2 regions of the Cellulomonas xiejunii genome follow, and region 2 is predicted to be linked to the other one. Evidence: predicted binding sites of a transcription regulator. Region 2 holds the regulator's gene; the other holds the start of a gene.
What was found. The regulator LexA, encoded in region 2, represses DNA repair genes until DNA is damaged. The targets are predictions, from matches to a motif close to TCGAACANNTGTTCGA.

Region 1 (9,585 bases), 460 kb from region 2:
GGCGTCAGGTTGAGCACGACGACGATCCGCGCCGGCGTCTCGACGAGCGCGGCGCGCAGCTGCGGGACCAGGAGGTGGGGCAGGACGGACGTGTACCAGGATCCCGGGCCCAGGACGACCCAGTCGGCCTCGCGCACCGCCGCGACGGCCTCCGGGCAGGCCGGCGGGTCGGCGGGGTGCAGCCGCAGGTGCTCGATGCGGTGCGGGGTCACGGCCACGTGCGTCTGGCCACGCACGACCTCGCACCGGCCCTGCGCCGTGCGGACGTCCGCCTCGATGCACAGCGGGACCGACGCCATCGGCAGCACCCGGCCGCGGGCACCGAGCAGGCGTCCGACCAGGTCGAGCCCGTCGACCGTGTCACCCAGCAGCTCCCACAGCGCCACGATCAGCAGGTTGCCGACAGAGTGGTGGTCCAACGGCCCGTCGGTCGCGAACCGGTGCTGCATCAGGTCCCGCCACGTCCGGCCCCAGTCGGAGTCGTCGCACAGGGCCGCCAGGGCCATCCGCAGGTCACCGGGGGGCAGCACGCCCATCTCCTCCCGGAGCCGCCCGGAGGACCCGCCGTCGTCGGCGACGGTCACGACGGCCGTGATGCGGTCCGTCATGAGTCGCAGCGCCGACAGCGCCGCCGACAACCCGTGGCCGCCGCCGAGCGCGACGACGGCGGGACGCATCGGGTCCCCGAACCGGGCCTGCGACGGCTCGCTCACTCCTTGCCCAGGTCCCGCGCCGTCACCTGCACCCGGTGGCCGCGGTCGCGCAGTCGCGCCCCGATCGCCTCGCTGATCGCGACGGACCGGTGCTTGCCGCCCGTGCAGCCCACCGCGATCGTCGCGTAACGCTTCTCCTCGTGCAGGTAGCCGGCGAGCACGGGTTCGAGCGCGTCGACGTAGCGGTCGACGAAGGTGGTGGCGCCCGGCAGGCCGAGCACGTAGTCGCGCACGGGCGCGTCCCTGCCGGACAGGTGACGCAGCTCGGTGATCCAGTACGGGTTCGACAGGAACCGGACGTCCACGACGTGGTCGGCGTCCAGGGGGATCCCGTACTTGAAGCCGAACGACAGCACCGACAGGAGCAGCACGTCGTCCGCGGGGCCCGCGACGCCGGCGCGCACGACGCGAGCCAGGTCGTGGACGTTGAGGTCGGAGGTGTCGATCACCGTGTCCGCGCGCTCGCGCAGGTCCGAGAGCAGGGCCCGCTCCTGCGCGATGCCGTCGAGGATCCGCCCCTCGTCCTGCAGCGGGTGCGGACGGCGCACCTGCTCGTACCGGCGGACCAGGACCTCGTCCGACGCGTCGAGGAACAGCAGGCGCAGCTCGACTCCGCTGCCCTGGAGGTGGTCCAGGACACCGGTCAGCGCAGCGAAGTACTCCCGGCCGCGCACGTCGATGACCGCGGCGAGCCGGCGCGCACCGGTACCGACCGGTCCGCTCGTCAGCATGCCGACGAGGTGGGTGAGCATCTGCGCCGGAAGGTTGTCGACGACGTACCAGCCGAGGTCCTCCAGCACGGCGTCCGCGCGCGTGCGACCCGCGCCGGACATGCCGGTGATGACCAGCACCTGGGGCTGTTCCAGGACGGGGGCCTCCGCAGCCGCTTCGAGGGCGGGGATGCCCTGCGGCACCGTGATCGGCGAGGGCTCGCTCATGCCCCCAGGATGCCAGGCTCGCCGTCCCCCGGCTCCGTGGACCCGCCGGGCAGCGCGGCGGAGACGTCCGTCCCCGGGTCCGCCGGCGTCGCGAGCGCCGCCACGACCGCCTGCGCCGTGCGCTCCCCCATGCCGGGCACCGTCGCGATCTCCTCGGCGCTGGCCGCGCGCAGCCGCTTCACCGAGCCGAAGTGCCGCAGCAGCGCGGCCTTGCGTGCCGGTCCCAGGCCAGGGACGTCGTCGAGGACGGACACGGTCATGCCCTTGCTGCGCCGCTTGCGGTGCGCGGTGATCGCGAACCGGTGGGCCTCGTCGCGCACCCGCTGCAGCAGGTAGAGCCCTTCCGACGCGCGGCGCAGGATCACGGGGTACTCCTCCCCCGGCAGCCAGACCTCCTCGAGCCGCTTGGCCAGGCCGCACAGCGCGACGTCGTCGATGCCGAGCTCGGCGAGCGCCGCCGCGGCGGCGGCCACCTGCGGCGGTCCACCGTCGACGACCACGAGGTTCGGCGGGTACGCGAACCTCGTCGGTCGGCCGGTCCGCTCGTCGACGGGCCCCGTGCGTGGCACGTCGTCCTCGGCGTCGTCGCCCAGCTCCGGGTCGTGGGAGTCCGCGCGCTCCGCGAGGTACCGCCGGAAGCGTCGCGTGATGACCTCGTGCATGGCGGCGGTGTCATCGCGCGCCCCCTGCCCCTGCGGGCCGCGGACCGTGAACAGCCGGTACTCGTTCTTGCGCGCGAGGCCGTCCTCGAACACGACCATGGACGCCGACTGGTACGTCCCCTGGTTGTGGGACACGTCGTAGCACTCGATGCGCAAGGGAGCGCTCGGCAGGTCGAGCGCCTCCTGGATCTCCCGCAGGGCCATGCTGCGGCTCGTGAGGTCACCGGCTCGCCGCGTGCGGTGCAGCGCGAGCGCGTGCTCCGCGTTGCGCAGCACCGTCGCGGCCAGCTCGCGCTTGTCCCCGCGCTGCGGCACCCGCACCTGCACCCTGCTGCCCCGCAGGCCCGTGAGCCACGCCTGGACCTGCTCGACGTCCGTCGGCAGCACCGGCACGAGCACCTCGCGCGGCACGGACGCCGTCGCGGCCTCCGGGTCCTCGCTCCCGTACACCTGCTGCAGCAGGTGCTCGACGAGGGCGGCGTCGTCGATGTCCTCGACCTTCTCCACGACCCACCCTCGCTGCCCGCGGATGCGGCCGTCGCGGACGTGGAACACCTGGACGGCGGCCTCCAGCTCGTCGCCCGCCAGGGCGAAGACGTCCGCGTCGGTGCCGTCCGAGAGCACCACCGCGTTGCGCTCGGTGGCCTTCTCGAGGGTCTTGATGTCGTCCCGCAGGCGCGCGGCACGTTCGTAGTCGAGCTCGGCGGCGGCTTCCTTCATGGCCCGGGTGAGGCGTCGCGTGAACCGCGCGGTGTCACCGGCCATGAAGTCGCAGAAGTCCTGGGCGAGCTGGTGGTGCTCGTCGACCCCGATCCTGCCCACGCACGGGGCCGAGCACTTGTCGATGTACCCGAGCAGGCACGGCCGGCCCTGCTGGCGGGCTCGCTTGAAGACCCCGGCCGAGCACGTCCGCACGGGGAACACGCGCAGCAGCAGGTCGACCGTCTCGCGGATCGCCCAGGCGTGCGCGTAGGGCCCGAAGTAGCGCGTGCCGCGTCGCTTCGCGCCCCGCATCACCTGCACGCGCGGCACCTCGTCCGCCATGGTGACGGCGAGGTACGGGTAGGACTTGTCGTCGCGGTACTTCACGTTGAACCGCGGGTCGTACTCCTTGATCCACGTGTACTCGAGCGCCAGGGCCTCGACCTCGGTGCCGACGACGGTCCACTGGACGGCGGCGGCGGTCGTCACCATCTGCCGCGTGCGCGGGTGCAGCCCGGCGATGTCCTGGAAGTAGCTGTTCAGCCGGTTGCGCAGGCTCTTGGCCTTGCCCACGTACACGACACGGCCGTGCTCGTCCCGGAACCGGTAGACGCCCGGTGCGTCAGGGATCTCGCCCGGCGCCGGTCGGTAGGTCGCGGGATCGGCCATGCGTCCGAGCCTAAGTCCCGGCGCCGACAGCGCGAGCCTGCGCAGGCGCCGCGGGCGCGTACGCACCCGCGGGTGTGACCGGCGCCACTAGGGTCGGGGCATGGCACAGCTCCTGCACCAGTTCTCGGTGGACCTGACGTGGACCGGCGCCGGCGACGAGGGCACGGCGACGTACACCTCCTACGGGCGCGACCACCTGCTGACGTCGGGTGGGCGGCCGCCGCTGCCCGGCACGTCGGACCCCGGCTTCCGGGGCGACCCGGACCGCTGGTCGCCCGAGGACCTGCTGGTCGGTGCGCTGTCGCAGTGCCACATGCTGTGGTTCCTGCACCTCGCCGCCAGCGCCGGTGTCGTCGTGGTCGGCTACACCGACGCGGCGTCGGGGACGATGCGGATCGAGGCGGCGGGCCACGGTCGGTTCACCGAGGTCGTGCTCCGTCCCCGCGTCACCGTCCGCAACCCGACGCTCGCGGACGGCACGGCCGTCGACGGCGCCCTGCTCGCAGGGATCCACCACCGGGCGCAGGAGCACTGCTTCATCGCCCGGTCCGTCAACTTCCCCGTGCGCCACGAGGCCGCTCCGCTCACGTACGAGCAGCGCCCCGCCTGACCGCGTCGGTCAGACGGCCACCTCGACCCGCGCGGGCTCCAGAGCCTCGGCGAGGAACCGGCCGGTGTGGCTCTCGGGCACGTTCGCGATGTGCTCGGGGGTGCCCTGCGCGACGACCGTCCCGCCACCGGAGCCACCCTCCGGCCCCATGTCGACCACCCAGTCGGCGTTCTTGATGACGTCGAGGTTGTGCTCGATCACCAGGACGGTGTTGCCCTTGTCCACCAGCGACTGCAGGACTCCCAGGAGCTTGCGGATGTCCTCGAAGTGCAGGCCGGTCGTCGGCTCGTCCAGGACGTAGATCGTGCGCCCCGTGGACCGGCGCTGCAGCTCGGCAGCCAGCTTGACGCGCTGCGCCTCGCCGCCCGACAGGGTCGGCGCCGGCTGCCCGAGCCGGACGTAGCCCAGCCCGACGTCGACGAGGGTCCGCAGGTGCCGGGAGATCGCCGGGACGGCCGCGAAGAACTCGGCCGCCTCCTCGATCGGCATCGCCAGGACGTCGGCGACGGTCTTGCCCTTGAAGTGCACCTCGAGCGTCTCGCGGTTGTACCGGGCCCCGTGGCACACCTCGCACGGCACGTAGACGTCCGGCAGGAAGTTCATCTCGATCTTCAGGGTGCCGTCCCCCGAGCACGCCTCGCAGCGGCCACCCTTGACGTTGAACGAGAAGCGCCCGGGCGTGTAGCCGCGCACCTTCGCCTCGGTGGTCTCCGCGAACAGCTTGCGGACGTGGTCCCAGACCCCCGTGTACGTCGCGGGGTTGGACCGCGGCGTGCGACCGATCGGGCCCTGGTCGACGTGCACGACCTTGTCCAGCTGGTCCAGACCGGTGACGCGCCTGTGCCGGCCGGCGACCTGGCGCGCGCCGTTGAGCTCGTTCGCCATGACGGTGTAGAGGATCCCGTTGACCAGGGTGGACTTGCCTGAACCGGAGACCCCGGTGACGGCGGTCAGCACACCGAGGGGGAACGACACGTCGATCCCGCGGAGGTTGTTCTCCCGCGCCCCGACGACCGTCACCTGACGGGACGGGTCCACGGGCCGACGCACGGCCGGCATCGGGATCGAACGCCGGCCGGACAGGTACGCACCCGTGACCGACTCCTGCGACGCCAGGAGTCCCTCCAGGTCGCCGGAGTGCACGACCCGACCGCCGTGCTCACCCGCGCCCGGCCCGATGTCCACGATCCAGTCGGCCGTGCGGATGGTGTCCTCGTCGTGCTCGACGACGATGAGGGTGTTCCCCAGGTCGCGCAGCCGCGTCAAGGTGTCGATCAGCCGCCGGTTGTCGCGCTGGTGCAGGCCGATCGACGGCTCGTCCAGCACGTAGAGGACCCCGACGAGCCCCGAGCCGATCTGGGTGGCGAGCCGGATGCGCTGCGCCTCCCCGCCGGAGAGCGTCGCCGCGGGACGCATGAGCGACAGGTAGTCCAGCCCGACGTCGAGCAGGAACCCCAACCGCGCCTGGATCTCCTTGACCACCTGCGCCGCGATCGCCCGCTCGCGCTCCCCGAGCTGGAGATCTGCGATGAAGTCCCGCGCCTCGTCGATCGGCAGCGCGCACACGTCCGCGATCGAGCGACCGTCGATCTTCACCGCGAGGACCTCGGGCTTCAGGCGCGTCCCGTCGCACGTGGGACAGGGCACCTCCCGCATGAACGCCTCGTACTTCTCCTTGCTCCACTCCGAGTCGGTCTCGGCGTGGCGCCTCTGGAGGAAGGTGATGACCCCCTCGAAGCCGGTCGAGTACTGCCGCTCGCGGCCCCACCGGTTGCGGTACTTGACGTGGACCTCGTGGTTCTGGCCGTGCAGCACCGCGTCACGTGCCCGCTGCGGCAGCGCCCGCCAGGGGGTGTCCATCGAGAAGCCCAGGTCCGACGCGAGCGCGGACAGGACGCGCTGGAAGTACTCGGACGACATCTGCGCCCAGGGCGCGACCGCACCCTGCGCGAGCGACAGGTCGTCGTCGGGGATCACCAGGTCGGGGTCCACCTCGAGGCGTGACCCCAGCCCTGTGCACTCGGGGCAGGCGCCGTAGGGCGCGTTGAAGGAGAACGTCCGCGGCTCCACCTCCTCGAGCGTCAGCACGTGGTCGTTCGGGCACGCGCGCTTCTCGGAGAAGCGCCGCTCGCGCTGCGGGTCGTCCGCGTCGGCGTCGACGAGCTCCACGACGAGCAGGCCGCCCGCGAGGCCGAGCGCCGTCTCGACCGAGTCCGTCAGGCGCCGCTGCACGCCCTCCCGGGAGACCAGGCGGTCGACGACCACGTCGATGTCGTGCTTGAGCTTCTTCTCCAGCGTCGGCGGGGACGCGAGCTGGACCACCTCGCCGTCGACCCGCGCGCGCGAGAAGCCCTTGCCCTGCAGCTCGCGGAAAAGGTCCGCGTACTCGCCCTTGCGCCCGCGGACCACGGGTGCGAGCACCTGGTACCGCGTGCCGTCGGGGAGCTCGAGCAGCCGGTCGACGATCTGCTGCGGGGTCTGCGCGGTGACGCGCTCGCCGCACACCGGGCAGTGCTGCGTCCCGGCGCGCGCGAAGAGCAGCCGGAGGTAGTCGTAGACCTCGGTGATCGTGCCGACGGTCGAGCGGGGGTTGCGGTTCGTCGACTTCTGGTCGATCGACACGGCCGGCGACAGGCCCTCGATGAAGTCGACGTCCGGCTTGTCCATCTGCCCCAGGAACTGGCGGGCGTACGCCGAGAGCGACTCGACGTAGCGGCGCTGCCCCTCGGCGAAGATCGTGTCGAACGCGAGGGACGACTTGCCGGAGCCGGACAGGCCGGTGAAGGCGATGAGCGCATCGCGCGGCAGGTCCAGGTCGACGTTGCGGAGGTTGTGCTCCCTGGCGCCACGGACCACGAGACGGTCGGACAGAGGATGGGTCACAGCCGACGAGTCTACGTGCGAGCACCGACGATCGCACACGTGTTCGACGTGTGACGTCGCCCGCCCGGGGTGGTGAGCACGACGAGCGGAGGATGCCGGGGCGGGCCATGCTGGGGCCGATGAGCGCACTACCGACCCCCCAGCCTGTCGGCTCGGACCTCCCCGGCGCGCAGGTGCCGATCGAGGACTACGCCGTCCTCGGTGACGGCCACACCGCCGCGCTCGTCTCACGGCGCGGCTCGGTGGACTGGCTGTGTCTACCGAGGTTCGACTCCGACGCCTGCTTCGCCGCCCTGCTCGGGACCCCCGACCACGGCCGGTGGCTGCTGACGGTGCCCGACGCGACCGAGGTGACGCGCCGGTACCGCGGCGACTCGTTCGTCCTCGAGACCACCTACCGGGCGCCACGTGGTACGGCGGTCGTGACCGAGGCCATGCCGCTGGGCGACGGGCGGGCCGACGTCGTGCGACGCCTCGAGTGCACGCACGGTGAGGTGGAGGTCGAGCACGAGTGGGTGGTGCGGTTCGGGTACGGGCGCGTCCAGCCGTGGGTCCGGCGGGAGACCGACGAGGAGGGGTGCGAGACGATCCGCGCCGTCGCCGGACCGGACTCGCTCGTCCTGCGCGGGGACCGGCTCCCCCGCCCCGACGCGCACCGTCACCGGGACCGCTTCACGCTGCGGGCGGGCGAGAGCGTCGAGCTGTCCCTCACGTGGGTCCACTCGTGGGAACCGGTCCCACCGCGGCTGACCGTGCCGGACCGCGTCGACGCCACCGCGGTCGCCTGGGGCCTGTGGGCCCGGGACTGCACCTACGACGGACCGTACCGCGAGGCAGTGGTCCGCTCGCTGCTCGTCCTGCGACTGCTGTCCGACACCACCACGGGCGGCATCGTGGCCGCGTCGACGACGTCGCTGCCGGAGACCTTCGGCGGTGAGCGCAACTGGGACTACCGCTACTGCTGGCTGCGCGATGCGGCCCTGACGTTGGAGGCCCTGCTCGAGCAGGGCTTCCGGCAGGAGGCGACGCAGTGGCGGGACTGGCTCGTGCGTGCCGTCGCGGGCGACCCGAAGGACGTGCAGATCATGTACCGCGTCGACGGTGGGCGCCGCCTGCCGGAGATGGAGCTGGCGCACCTGCCGGGCTACGCCGGGTCCCGTCCCGTGCGCCTGGGCAACGCCGCCGTGGGCCAGGTGCAGCACGACGTGCTGGGCGGGGTCATGTCCGCGCTCGCGATGGCGCGCGAGGCAGGGCTCTCCGAGACGGCCGACACCTGGGCGCTGCAGCGGCTGCTCGTCGACGACCTGGCGAGCACCTGGCGCGAGCCGGACCGCGGCATCTGGGAGGTGCGGGGCGCCCCCCGGCACTTCACCCACTCGAAGGTCATGGCGTGGGCGGCGCTGGACCGCGCGGTCCACGCGGTCGAGACGCACGGCCTGCCCGGGCCGGTGGCGCGGTGGCGCCGGGTGCGCGAGGAGATCCGGGCCGACGTCCTCGAGCACGGGTGGTCACCCGAGCGCGGCACCTTCGTGCAGCACTACGGTGCGCGGCACACGGACGCCTCGCTGCTCCAGGTCCTGCAGGTGGGGTTCGTCCCCGCCGACGGCCCGCACGCGCGCGGCACCATCGCCGCGGTGCGTGAGGAGCTCGAGGTCGCGCCCGGCCTGCTGCTGCGGTACCGCACGGAGCGCACCGATGACGGTCTGCAGGGGGCGGAGGCCCCCTTCCTCGCCTGCTCGTTCTGGCTCGCCGACGCACTGGCGCGCGCCGACGACGTCGCGGGCGCGACCGCGGTGCTCGACGTGCTCGTCCCGCTGGCGAACGACGTGGGCATGCTCGCCGAGCAGTACGACCCGGTGGCGCGTCGCATGGTGGGCAACGTGCCGCAGGCGCTGTCCCACCTCGCCCTCGTCCGGGCGGCGCACCGGCACGACCTGGCGGCACGGCGGGCCGCGGTGGCGGCGTCGGCGGTGGCGCCGTGAGCGGGCTCGGCTGGACGGGCCGGGTCGAACCCGGTGGACCCAGCGCCGTGCGGGTGCTCGACGAGGCCGAGATCCGCAAGGCGTCGGTCGGCCCGATGGACAACGACGCGTACCTGGTCACGTGCCGCCGCACGGGCGCCCAGCTCCTCGTGGACGCGCCGACCGACCCGGACCGTCTGCTGTCCCTGGTGCGCGAGGGGTCCGCGTCGGCCCGGCTGGACGTGGTGGTCGTCACCCACCAGCACCGCGACCACCTCGGCGCCGTCGCCTCCGTCCTTGCCGTCACGGGAGCACGGCTCGCCGCGGGGGCGCCTGACGCGGAGGCGGTCGAGAAGGCCACGGGTCACGCCGTGGACACCCGGCTGCTGCACCGCGACCGCCTCGCGGTCGGCCGGCTCGTGCTCGACGTCGTCGCCCTGCGCGGCC
Region 2 (9,585 bases):
AACGGGCCCGCGTCGGTGTAGCCCTCGTCGCCGCCCGCGGCGACGAACACGACACCCGTCAGCGCGAGCGCGAGGGCGGCACCGACCGAGTCGGCGATCGAGTTGGCCGCGCTGTTGCGGCCCTGGTCCCGCGGTGCGGACCAGCCCAGCAGCAGCACGTTCAGCCGCGACGACCCGATCCCCATGCCGGCTCCCGAGGCCGTCCAGACGACGACGAGCGCCCAGGCCGGCAGGCCGAGCACCGTCACGGCGGCCGCACCTGCGACACCCACGAGCACGAGGACGGTCCCGATGCGCACGGCGGTGCGGCTGCGGAGCCGACCCCCGAGCCGGCCCTGCACGACCGAGGCGCCCGACCACGCGAGCGCTGCCGTCGACAGGCCCAGCCCGCTCGCGGTCGTGCCCCAGCCGTCGCGCTCCACCAGCAGGTACGGCACGTACACCTGCGCCCCGAAGAACGCTCCCGACAGCAGCAGGCGCGTGGTGATGACGCCCGGCAGACCCAGGCCCGCGCGCAGGGCGCCTCGGGGCAGGAGCGGTCGGGCGGCAGCGAGCGCGACGAGCACAGCCGTGACCGCGACGACGTGGGACCAGGGCGGTGGCAGCTGCGCCGCGAGGTTGAGCGCGAGGACCGCGACCGCGACGAGCACGGACCAGCCGACCCGGCGCAGCGCGTCGTCCGGCTCGCGGTCCGACCGCGGACCGACGTCCTCCTGGACGACGGGACCGAGCCCGCGGACCGTCCCGAGCAGGGGGACCGCGGCGGGCACCACCAGGACCGCGACGCCCAGGAACACCCAGCGCCACCCGGCGACGTCCGCCACGAGGCCCGCGAGCGACGGACCCACCACCGAGGGCAGCACCCACGCGGTCGAGAACCAGGCGAACACCCGGGGGTGCAGCACCGGGGGGTAGGCGCGCGCGACGGCCACGAGCAGCGTGACGTTGACGACCCCGCCCCCCAGTCCCTGGGCCAGGCGCCCGACCACGAGGACCGGCATGTGGGCGGCGGAGCCGGCGACGAGCAGACCGACGACGAACAGCGCGACGCCGGCTGCGAAGGGCGCAGCAGGCCCGCGTCGGTCCGACCACGCCCCGGCCACCACCATGCCGACGACGCCGGTCGCCAGGGGGCCGGCGAACGCGAACGCGTACAGGGTGCGTCCGTCGAGGACGTCGGCGACCTGCGGCATCACGGTCGTGACGGCGAACGACTCGAACGCCACGAGGACGACGAGCGCGAACATCGCGTACGCGGTCGTGCGCCGCGCGCGCCACATCGCGTCGGGCGAGGTGCCGTCCGTGCGGGGGGTCATGGTGCGAACCGCAGCACGCGGAACCCCTTGGCGCTCGCCTCACGCGTCGTGGGCAGCCCGGCCTCGTCGGTCAGCCACCGCTGCAGCGGGTCCGCCCCGAGGTTGCGGCCCACGACGAGCCAGGCCTCCCCGCCGGGCGCGACACGGGGGAGCCAGTGCTCGAGCAGCGCACGCAGCGCAGGCTTGCCGATGCGCACCGGCGGGTTGGACCACAGGGTGGCGAACCGCACGTCGTCGGGGACGCCGTCGGGCGTCGTCGCCACGACGTTGCGCAGGCCGAGACGTGCGGCGTTGCGCCGGACGAGGTCCAGAGCCCGCTCGTTGACGTCGACCGCCCACACGCGGGCGTCGGGGGAGTGCAGTGCGAGCGTCAGCGCGACCGGACCCCACCCGCACCCCAGGTCCAGCAGGTCGCCGCCGGCGGGCGGCGGAGGGACCGTGCGCAGCAGCACCTGCGTCCCGAGGTCCACGTGGTCGGGCGAGAACACGCCGCCGGCCGTCTCGACCTCCACGTCGCGTCCGGCCAGCCGCACGTGCAGCGTCCGGCGCTGCTCGGCGGAGGCCGGCCGGGCCGTGAAGTAGTGGTCGCCCTGCGGGTCGTCGGTGCCGCTCACCGGACCGAGGCTAACGGTGCTCGAGCCCTGTGCCTGCAGCGAAATCCCGTCGCGGGCGTCGTACGTGCGTGCGATCCTGGACACAGCCGACCGCCGACGAGAGGACCCGCGTGGACGACCGAGAGCACACCACCGACGAGGCGCACGAGGCGCCGGCGCGCAGCGCTCAGGAGGTGGCCGACGACGTCGTCGCTCGTGTGCTCGCCCGGGCCGGTACCGCGGTGCGGGACGGCGGCACGTCGCACACGTCGTACGACGGGGACCAGCTGGACCTCGAGGAGCGAACGTCGCTGCGGCGCGTGGCCGGCCTGTCGACCGAGCTGCAGGACGTCTCCGAGGTCGAGTACCGCCAGCTGCGCCTCGAGAGGGTCGTGCTGGTGGGGCTGTGGGGCGCGGGCACGGCGGAGGAGGCGGAGAACTCGCTGCGTGAGCTCGCCGCGCTCGCCGAGACGGCGGGCTCCAAGGTGCTCGACGGCCTCCTGCAGCGACGACGCACGCCCGACCCCGGGACGTTCCTCGGCTCCGGCAAGGCCGCCGAGCTGGCGACCCTGGTGGCAGCAGTCGGTGCCGACACCGTCGTGGTCGACGGTGAGCTGGCGCCGTCCCAGCGACGCTCGCTCGAGGACATCGTGAAAGTCAAGGTCATCGACCGCACGGCCCTGATCCTCGACATCTTCGCGCAGCACGCCAAGTCCCGGGAGGGCAAGGCGCAGGTCGAGCTCGCCCAGCTCGAGTACCTGCTGCCGCGCCTGCGCGGCTGGGGCGAGTCGATGAGCCGGCAGGCCGGTGGGCAGGTCGGCGGGGCGGGCGCCGGGATGGGCTCGCGCGGTCCCGGTGAGACGAAGATCGAGCTGGACCGCCGCCGCATCCGCACCCGCATGGCGAAGCTGCGCCGCGAGATCGCGGCGATGGCGCCGGCCCGCGCCACCAAGCGCGCGTCGCGTGAGCGCAACGCGATCCCGTCGGTCGCGATCGCCGGGTACACGAACGCCGGCAAGTCCTCGCTGCTCAACCGGTTGACGCACGCCGGCGTGCTGGTGGAGAACGCGCTGTTCGCCACGCTCGACCCCACGGTCCGGCGCGCCGAGGCCGCCGACGGGCGCGTGTACACGCTCGTCGACACGGTGGGGTTCGTGCGTCATCTGCCGCACCAGCTCGTGGAGGCGTTCCGCTCCACGCTGGAGGAGGTGGCGGCGGCCGACCTCATCCTGCACGTCGTCGACGCGGCGCACCCGGACCCGGAGGGCCAGATCGCCGCGGTCCGGCACGTCTTCGCGGACATCCCGGGCGCGATGGACGTGCCCGAGATCATCGTCCTCAACAAGGCGGACCTCGCCTCCCCGGAGGCGGTGGCGCGCCTGCGCTCACGCGAGGTGCACTCGATCGTCGTCTCCGCCCGCACCGGGGAGGGGATCGAGGAGCTCAGCGAGCTCATCGCGGACCAGCTGCCCCGCCCCGGCGTGCAGGTCGAGGTCGTCGTGCCCTACACGCGTGGTGACCTCGTCAACCGGGTGCACGAGCACGGCGACATCGACGTCGAGGAGCACACGCCGACGGGCACACGGCTGCGGGCCCGCGTCGATGCCGGTCTGGCGGCAGAGCTCGAGGCTGCAGCGCGCACCGCCTGACGCCCCGCGACGCCACGGCGGACGCGGGTGTCGGTGGGCGCGACTACGCTGACGCGGTGCTCGAGCCAGATCCGTCGTCCGCCTCGGACGCCGACGACGGCGCACGCGCCGCCCAGGCGGCCGCCGAGGTCGACGACCTGCTGGACCTGGCCGTCGGCGCCCTCGGCGGGGGACGACGGGACGGGCAGCACGCGATGGCGCAGGCCGTCGCCGACGCGCTGCGCACGGGCGAGCACCTGCTGGTGCAGGCCGGCACCGGCACCGGCAAGTCGCTCGGCTACCTGGTGCCAGCCGTGCGTCACGCCGTGCTGGCCGACGAGCGCGTCGTCGTGTCGACCGCGACCCTGGCGCTGCAGCGCCAGGTCCTGACGCGTGACCTGCCCCTCGTCACCACGGCCCTCGCGTCGCGCCTGCCGCGTGCCGCGAACATCGCCCTGCTCAAGGGCTGGCACAACTACCTGTGCGTCCACAAGGTCGCGGGCGGCTACCCCGCCGACGACCAGGGGACCCTGTTCGAGGTCCCCGAGCCGCCCGGGGCCGCCGAGCACCCCGCTCCGGTCGAGGGTGACGGCGACACGGCGCGCGAGACGCTCGGCGAGCAGGTCGTGCGGGCGCGCGCCTGGGCCGCCGAGACGGCCACGGGTGACCGTGACGAGCTCGTTCCCGGCGTGAGCGACCGCGCGTGGCGGCAGGTGTCAGTCACCGCCATGGAGTGCCTCGGGGGTGTCTGCCCGATGCTGGCCGAGTGCTTCCCGGAGGCGGCGCGGGCGCGTGCGCGGGAGGCCGACGTCGTCGTCACGAACCACGCCATGCTGGGGATCGCGGCGTCCGGGTCGCCGGGCGTGCTGCCCGAGCACCAGGTCGTGATCGTCGACGAGGCCCACGAGCTGGCCGACCGGGTCACGGCGCAGGCGACGGCCGAGCTCTCGCTGCCGACGATCGAGCACGCCGCACGCCTCGCGCGCCGTCACGGGGGCGTCCCCACGACGGACCTCGACACCGCGGCGCAGCACCTCGCGAGCGTCATCGTGCCGCTGCCCGAGGGGCGGTTCCCGCGGGGCCTGCCCGAGGACGTGCAGCTCGCCGTCGCGGCAGTCCGGGACGCCGCACGGACCTTGATGACGGCGCTCAAGCCCGACTCCGGCACGCGCGACGACGGCGGCCGCAAGATGGCGGCCTCGGCGATGCTCGTCCTGTTCGAGGTCGCCGAGCGGATGGCGGCGGACCCCGAGCAGAACGCGTCGACCGTGCTGTGGTGCGCGCGGGGCGAGGACGGACGGGGCGTGCCCACCACGCGGCTGCACGCGGCGCCCCTGGCGGTCGCCGGGCTCGTGCGCACGCACCTGCTCACCGGACGTACTGCGGTCCTGACGTCGGCGACGCTGACCCTCGGCGGCTCGTTCGACCCGGCGGCCCGCTCCGTCGGGCTGGCGCTGCGGCCCGACGCGGCTCCCGTGGGGCCGGCAGAGATCGCAGGCGCGTCCCGGACGCCCGAGGGGGGTCCGCCGACGGCGGCCCAGGACGGCGCCGCCGGGCCTGGCGTGCGGACGGCGACCGAGACCGTGGAGTCCTGGCGGGGCCTCGACGTCGGCAGTCCGTTCGACTACCCGCGGCAGGGGATCTGCTACATCGCGCGCCGCCTGCCGCCACCCGGCCGCGAGGCGGCGACCGACGCGCAGCTCGACGAGATCGCGACGCTCGTCGAGGCCGCCGGTGGCCGGACCCTCGGGCTGTTCACGTCGCGTCGCGCGGCCACCGTCGCGGCCGAGGCGATGCGTGAGCGCCTCGACGTGCCCGTCCTGCTGCAGGGTGACGACCAGCTGCCGACCCTGGTCGCGCGGTTCGCCGCGGACGAGCCCACGTGCCTGTTCGGGACGCTCTCGCTGTGGCAGGGCGTCGACGTGCCCGGTCCGGCGTGCCGGCTGGTGCTCATCGACCGTATCCCGTTCCCCCGGCCCGACGACCCGGTGCGCTCGGCGCGCTCCGACGCGGTCGCGGCCGCGGGCGGCAACGGCTTCATGTCGGTGTCGGCCACGCACGCGGCCCTGCTGCTCGCGCAGGGCGCCGGGCGCCTCGTGCGCACGGGCGAGGACCGTGGCGTCGTCGCCGTCCTGGACCCGCGCCTCGCGACCGCCCGGTACGGCGAGTTCCTGCAGCGTTCGATGCCGCCGTTCTGGCGGACGACCGACCGTGACGTCGTCCTCGCCGCGCTGCGGCGGCTGCGTGATTCGGACTAGCCTTCGGTTCAGGGTCGCGCCGGACCGGGCGGGCCGGCCCAGCTGGGACCGCGCCCGCGACGAGGGGACACCACGCACATGGCCGACGACATCGAGGGCGACGAGTTCGCCCTCAGCACGCCACCGTCCGTGCAGCGGCGCACCTCCAAGATCGGCATCGTGGGTGCCGGTGCGGTCGGCTCCACCATGGCCTACGCCACACTGATGCGCGGGGCCGCACGCACGGTCGCGCTGCTCGACGTCAACCGTGCCAAGGTCGAGGCGGAGGTCCTCGACCTGTCGCACGGCATCCAGTTCATGTCCATGGCCGAGGTCCTCGGCTCGGACGACGTGTCGGTCCTGGCGGACTGCGACATCGTGATGTTCACGGCCGGCGCGAAGCAGAAGCCGGGTCAGTCGCGTCTCGACCTGGCCGAGGCGACGATCTCGCTCGTGCGCAAGGTCCTGCCCGGCGTCGTCGAGGTGGCACCGAACGCGGTCTACGTGATGGTGACCAACCCCGTCGACGTGGTGACGTACGCAGCGCTGAAGATCTCCGGGCTGCCGCCCTCCCAGCTGTTCGGGTCCGGGACGGTGCTGGACTCGTCGCGGCTGCGCTACCTCATCGCCCGGCACACCGGCGTCGCGGTGCAGAACGTCCACGCCTACGTCGCCGGTGAGCACGGCGATACCGAGCTGCCGTTGTGGAGCTCGGCGACCATCGGTGCCGTGCCGATCCTGGACTGGGAGGGCACGGGCGGCAACGGTGCGCTCACCCGGGAGGTCCGCGACGCGATCGCTCGGGAGGTCGTCGAGTCGGCCTACCGGATCATCGAGGGCAAGGGGGCGACGAACTACGCGATCGCCCTGGCCGGGTCCCGCATCATCGAGGCCGTGCTGAAGGACGAGCGGCGCGTGCTGCCCGTGTCGTCGCTGCTCGACGGGTACCTCGGCATCTCCGACGTGTGCCTGAGTGTGCCCACCATCGTGGGCTCGGCCGGCGTGAGGGAGCGGCTCGAGGTGCCGATGTCCTCCGACGAGATCCTCGGGATGCGGCGCTCCGCCGAGGCCGTGCGCTCGGTCGCGCGCCGATTCGGGTTCTGACACCGAGGTACCCGCGCTCGACGCGCTCCGGTGTCGGCAGGACGCGGGCCGGGAGGGTTCCCGGCCCGCGTCTCCCGTCTCTCTACAGGCTGCGCAGGACGCTCACGACGCGCCCGAGGACCGTCGCACCGTCACCGTCGATGGGTGCGTAGGCCGGGTTGTGCGGCAGCAGCCAGACGTGGCCGTCCGTCCGCTTGAACGTCTTGACCGTCGCCTCGCCGTCGATCATGGCCGCCACGATCTCGCCGTTCTCGGCGACGGGCTGGCGGCGCACGACGACCCAGTCGCCGTCGCAGATGGCCGCGTCGATCATCGAGTCGCCGGCGACCTTGAGGAGGAAGAGCTCGCCCTCACCGACGAGCTGGCGCGGCAGGGGGAACACGTCCTCCACGACCTGCTCGGCGAGGATCGGACCGCCCGCCGCGATGCGTCCCACGACCGGCACGTAGGACGGCGCGGGGGCGTTGTCACGCTCCGGCGTGTCGGGGTCGAGGGTCGATCGGTCCGTCCGGGTCGCCCACGGTCCCACCGTGCGCGCGTCGTCCGGCTGCACCACCTCGATCGCGCGCGGGCGGTTCGGGTCGCGGCGGAGGTACCCCTTGCGCTCGAGCGCCGTGAGCTGGTGCTTCACGCTCGAGGGGCTCGTGAGCCCGACGGCGTCACCGATCTCCCGCATGCTCGGCGGGTAGCCGCGCTGCTCCACCGACGCCCGCACCGTGTCCAGGACGAGGCGCTGCCGCGTCGTCAGCCCGTCGCCGGGTGCCTCGTCCGGGTCGACGGACGTGACCGCCGCTCGCTCGCGCCGTCCTGCCTGCTGCGTCGTCACGCCGTCCTGCACGTCCACTGCGCCTCCTGCCGTCGGTCCGTCACAGGCCCGTGACGGGCGCCGCGCGCGACGGGCACCCGTGCCGGCACCGGGGGGTCGCGTCCGTCCTGCTCGCCTCCGGAGGGAGGCGGCCGGCGGTGCGATGTCAGTGGTCGGTGATGCACTCGTCGCAGCACTCACCCTAGGGGTGGGACCGGGGCGGATCAAACATCTGTTCGAGCGTGTCTCGACGGATGTCGGTCACCTCTGGTAGACATCGTACGTACGTTCGACGAACACATGTTCGAGAGCGAGGGTGTTCGGCGGACGGTCAGGGTCGACGGGGCAGGTCGGCGCAGGCCCAGGGCGAACGAGGAGAGGGGCTCGAGATGAGCGCGACGGCGATCGCACCGCTGGTGCGAGGGACGGTTCGGCCGCGTCCTGCGGGTGAGCGGATGGCCCGCGACGGGGCCCGTGACCGCGGCGCTGCGCCCATCGCGTCCCGCGGTGTCGGGCGCTGCGCGCCGTCTCCTGCGCCACTGCGGCTGACCCGTCGGGGTCGGGCCGTCGTGTGGGTCCTCGGGATCGCGCTCGCGGGCGGTGTCGGGGGGGCTGCGGCCTCCGCCCAGGCCGACGGCCCGGTCGCGGCCACCGAGGTCCGGCGTGTCGAGGTGGCTCCCGGTCAGACTCTGTGGGGGATCGCTGCTGACGTGGCAGCTCCGGGGGAGGACGTGCGTGACGTCGTCCTGGAGCTGATGGCGCTCAACGAACTTCCGTCGGCAGGGCTCCAGGCGGGCCAGCGGATCGTCGTTCCCGTCGGATGAGGTCGAGGCGTGCCTCGCGACGCGTGTTGCGGTGTCGGACGTGACGCCCTAGCGTCGCCTGCGTCCGCAGCGCGTCGTCGCGGCGGACGTCATCCGAGCCACGCCGAGAGGTCCGCTGTGCACTGTCCGTTCTGCCGGCACCCCGACTCCCGCGTGGTCGACTCCCGCACGTCCGACGACGGCTCGTCGATCCGGCGACGGCGCCAGTGCCCCAGTTGCCACCGACGTTTCACGACGATCGAGACGGCGAGCCTGTCGGTCGTCAAGCGGTCCGGGGCGACGGAGCCCTTCAGTCGCGAGAAGATCGCGAACGGGGTGCGCAAGGCGTGCCAGGGCCGGCCCGTCAGCGAGGACGACCTGGCGCTCCTGGCGCAGAAGGTCGAGGAGAACCTGCGTGCCGCGGGCTCCGCGGAGATCGACGCCTACGAGATCGGTCTGGCGATCCTCGGCCCGCTGCGCGACCTGGACGAGGTCGCCTACCTGCGTTTCGCGAGCGTGTACCAGGCGTTCGACTCGCTGGAGGACTTCGAGACCGCGATCTCCGCACTGCGCGCCGGGCGCACCGGCGCGCACGGCGTCGAGGCTCCGGAGCAGGGTCCCGCCGCGACGTCCTGACGCGTCTGCGGCATCCGCGGCGCCAATGGGCTGGCGTCCGGGCGCCGAGTCGACCACGCTGGGACCGCCGACGACCACGTCGGCGAGTGGAGGACGATCACATGACGCAGGACGACCGACCCTCGGCGGTGAGCGACGAGGCCAAGGAGAAGTTCCGGGCCGCGCTCGAGCGCAAGAAGAGCCAGGGGCACCCCACGGCGGACGGGAGCCGGAACACCGGCTCCGTTCATGGTGCGGAGACGGCGGGACCGACGCAGCGTCGGTTCCAGCGCAAGTCCGGCTCGGCCTGACGAGCAGCGGCCCCCGGGTCGAACCACGCGGGGCCGCGCAGCATGTTCGCTGCGCGGCCCCGCGTGGTTCGTTCGCCCTCGTCAGTCGAGCAGCCGCAGGCGCAACGACTCCGGGCGCCCCGCCAGGACGTCCACGACGTCGGTCGGGACGGGGGACGAGACGTCCGTGACGA

Region 1: a site for LexA is predicted at 7,209-7,224, ahead of uvrA (excinuclease ABC subunit UvrA). Genes of this name have one in related genera too.

Annotation. Positions count from the first base shown of each region.
Region 1 is NZ_CP101987.1:2,154,087-2,163,671, forward strand. It holds gene NP048_RS09880 (gluconeogenesis factor YvcK family protein) at 1-677, opposite strand, end outside; gene rapZ (RNase adapter RapZ) at 710-1,651, opposite strand; gene uvrC (excinuclease ABC subunit UvrC) at 1,648-3,684, opposite strand; gene NP048_RS09895 (OsmC family protein) at 3,785-4,294, shown strand; gene uvrA (excinuclease ABC subunit UvrA) at 4,304-7,165, opposite strand; gene NP048_RS09905 (glycoside hydrolase family 15 protein) at 7,297-9,159, shown strand; gene NP048_RS09910 (MBL fold metallo-hydrolase) at 9,156-9,585, shown strand, end outside.
Region 2 is NZ_CP101987.1:1,691,105-1,700,689, forward strand. It holds gene NP048_RS07755 (MFS transporter) at 1-1,316, opposite strand, end outside; gene NP048_RS07760 (class I SAM-dependent methyltransferase) at 1,313-1,930, opposite strand; gene hflX (GTPase HflX) at 2,041-3,558, shown strand; gene NP048_RS07770 (ATP-dependent DNA helicase) at 3,615-5,795, shown strand; gene NP048_RS07775 (L-lactate dehydrogenase) at 5,874-6,878, shown strand; gene lexA (transcriptional repressor LexA) at 6,961-7,722, opposite strand; gene NP048_RS07785 (LysM peptidoglycan-binding domain-containing protein) at 8,073-8,507, shown strand; gene nrdR (transcriptional regulator NrdR) at 8,625-9,122, shown strand; gene NP048_RS07795 (DUF5302 domain-containing protein) at 9,224-9,412, shown strand; gene serA (phosphoglycerate dehydrogenase) at 9,494-9,585, opposite strand, start outside.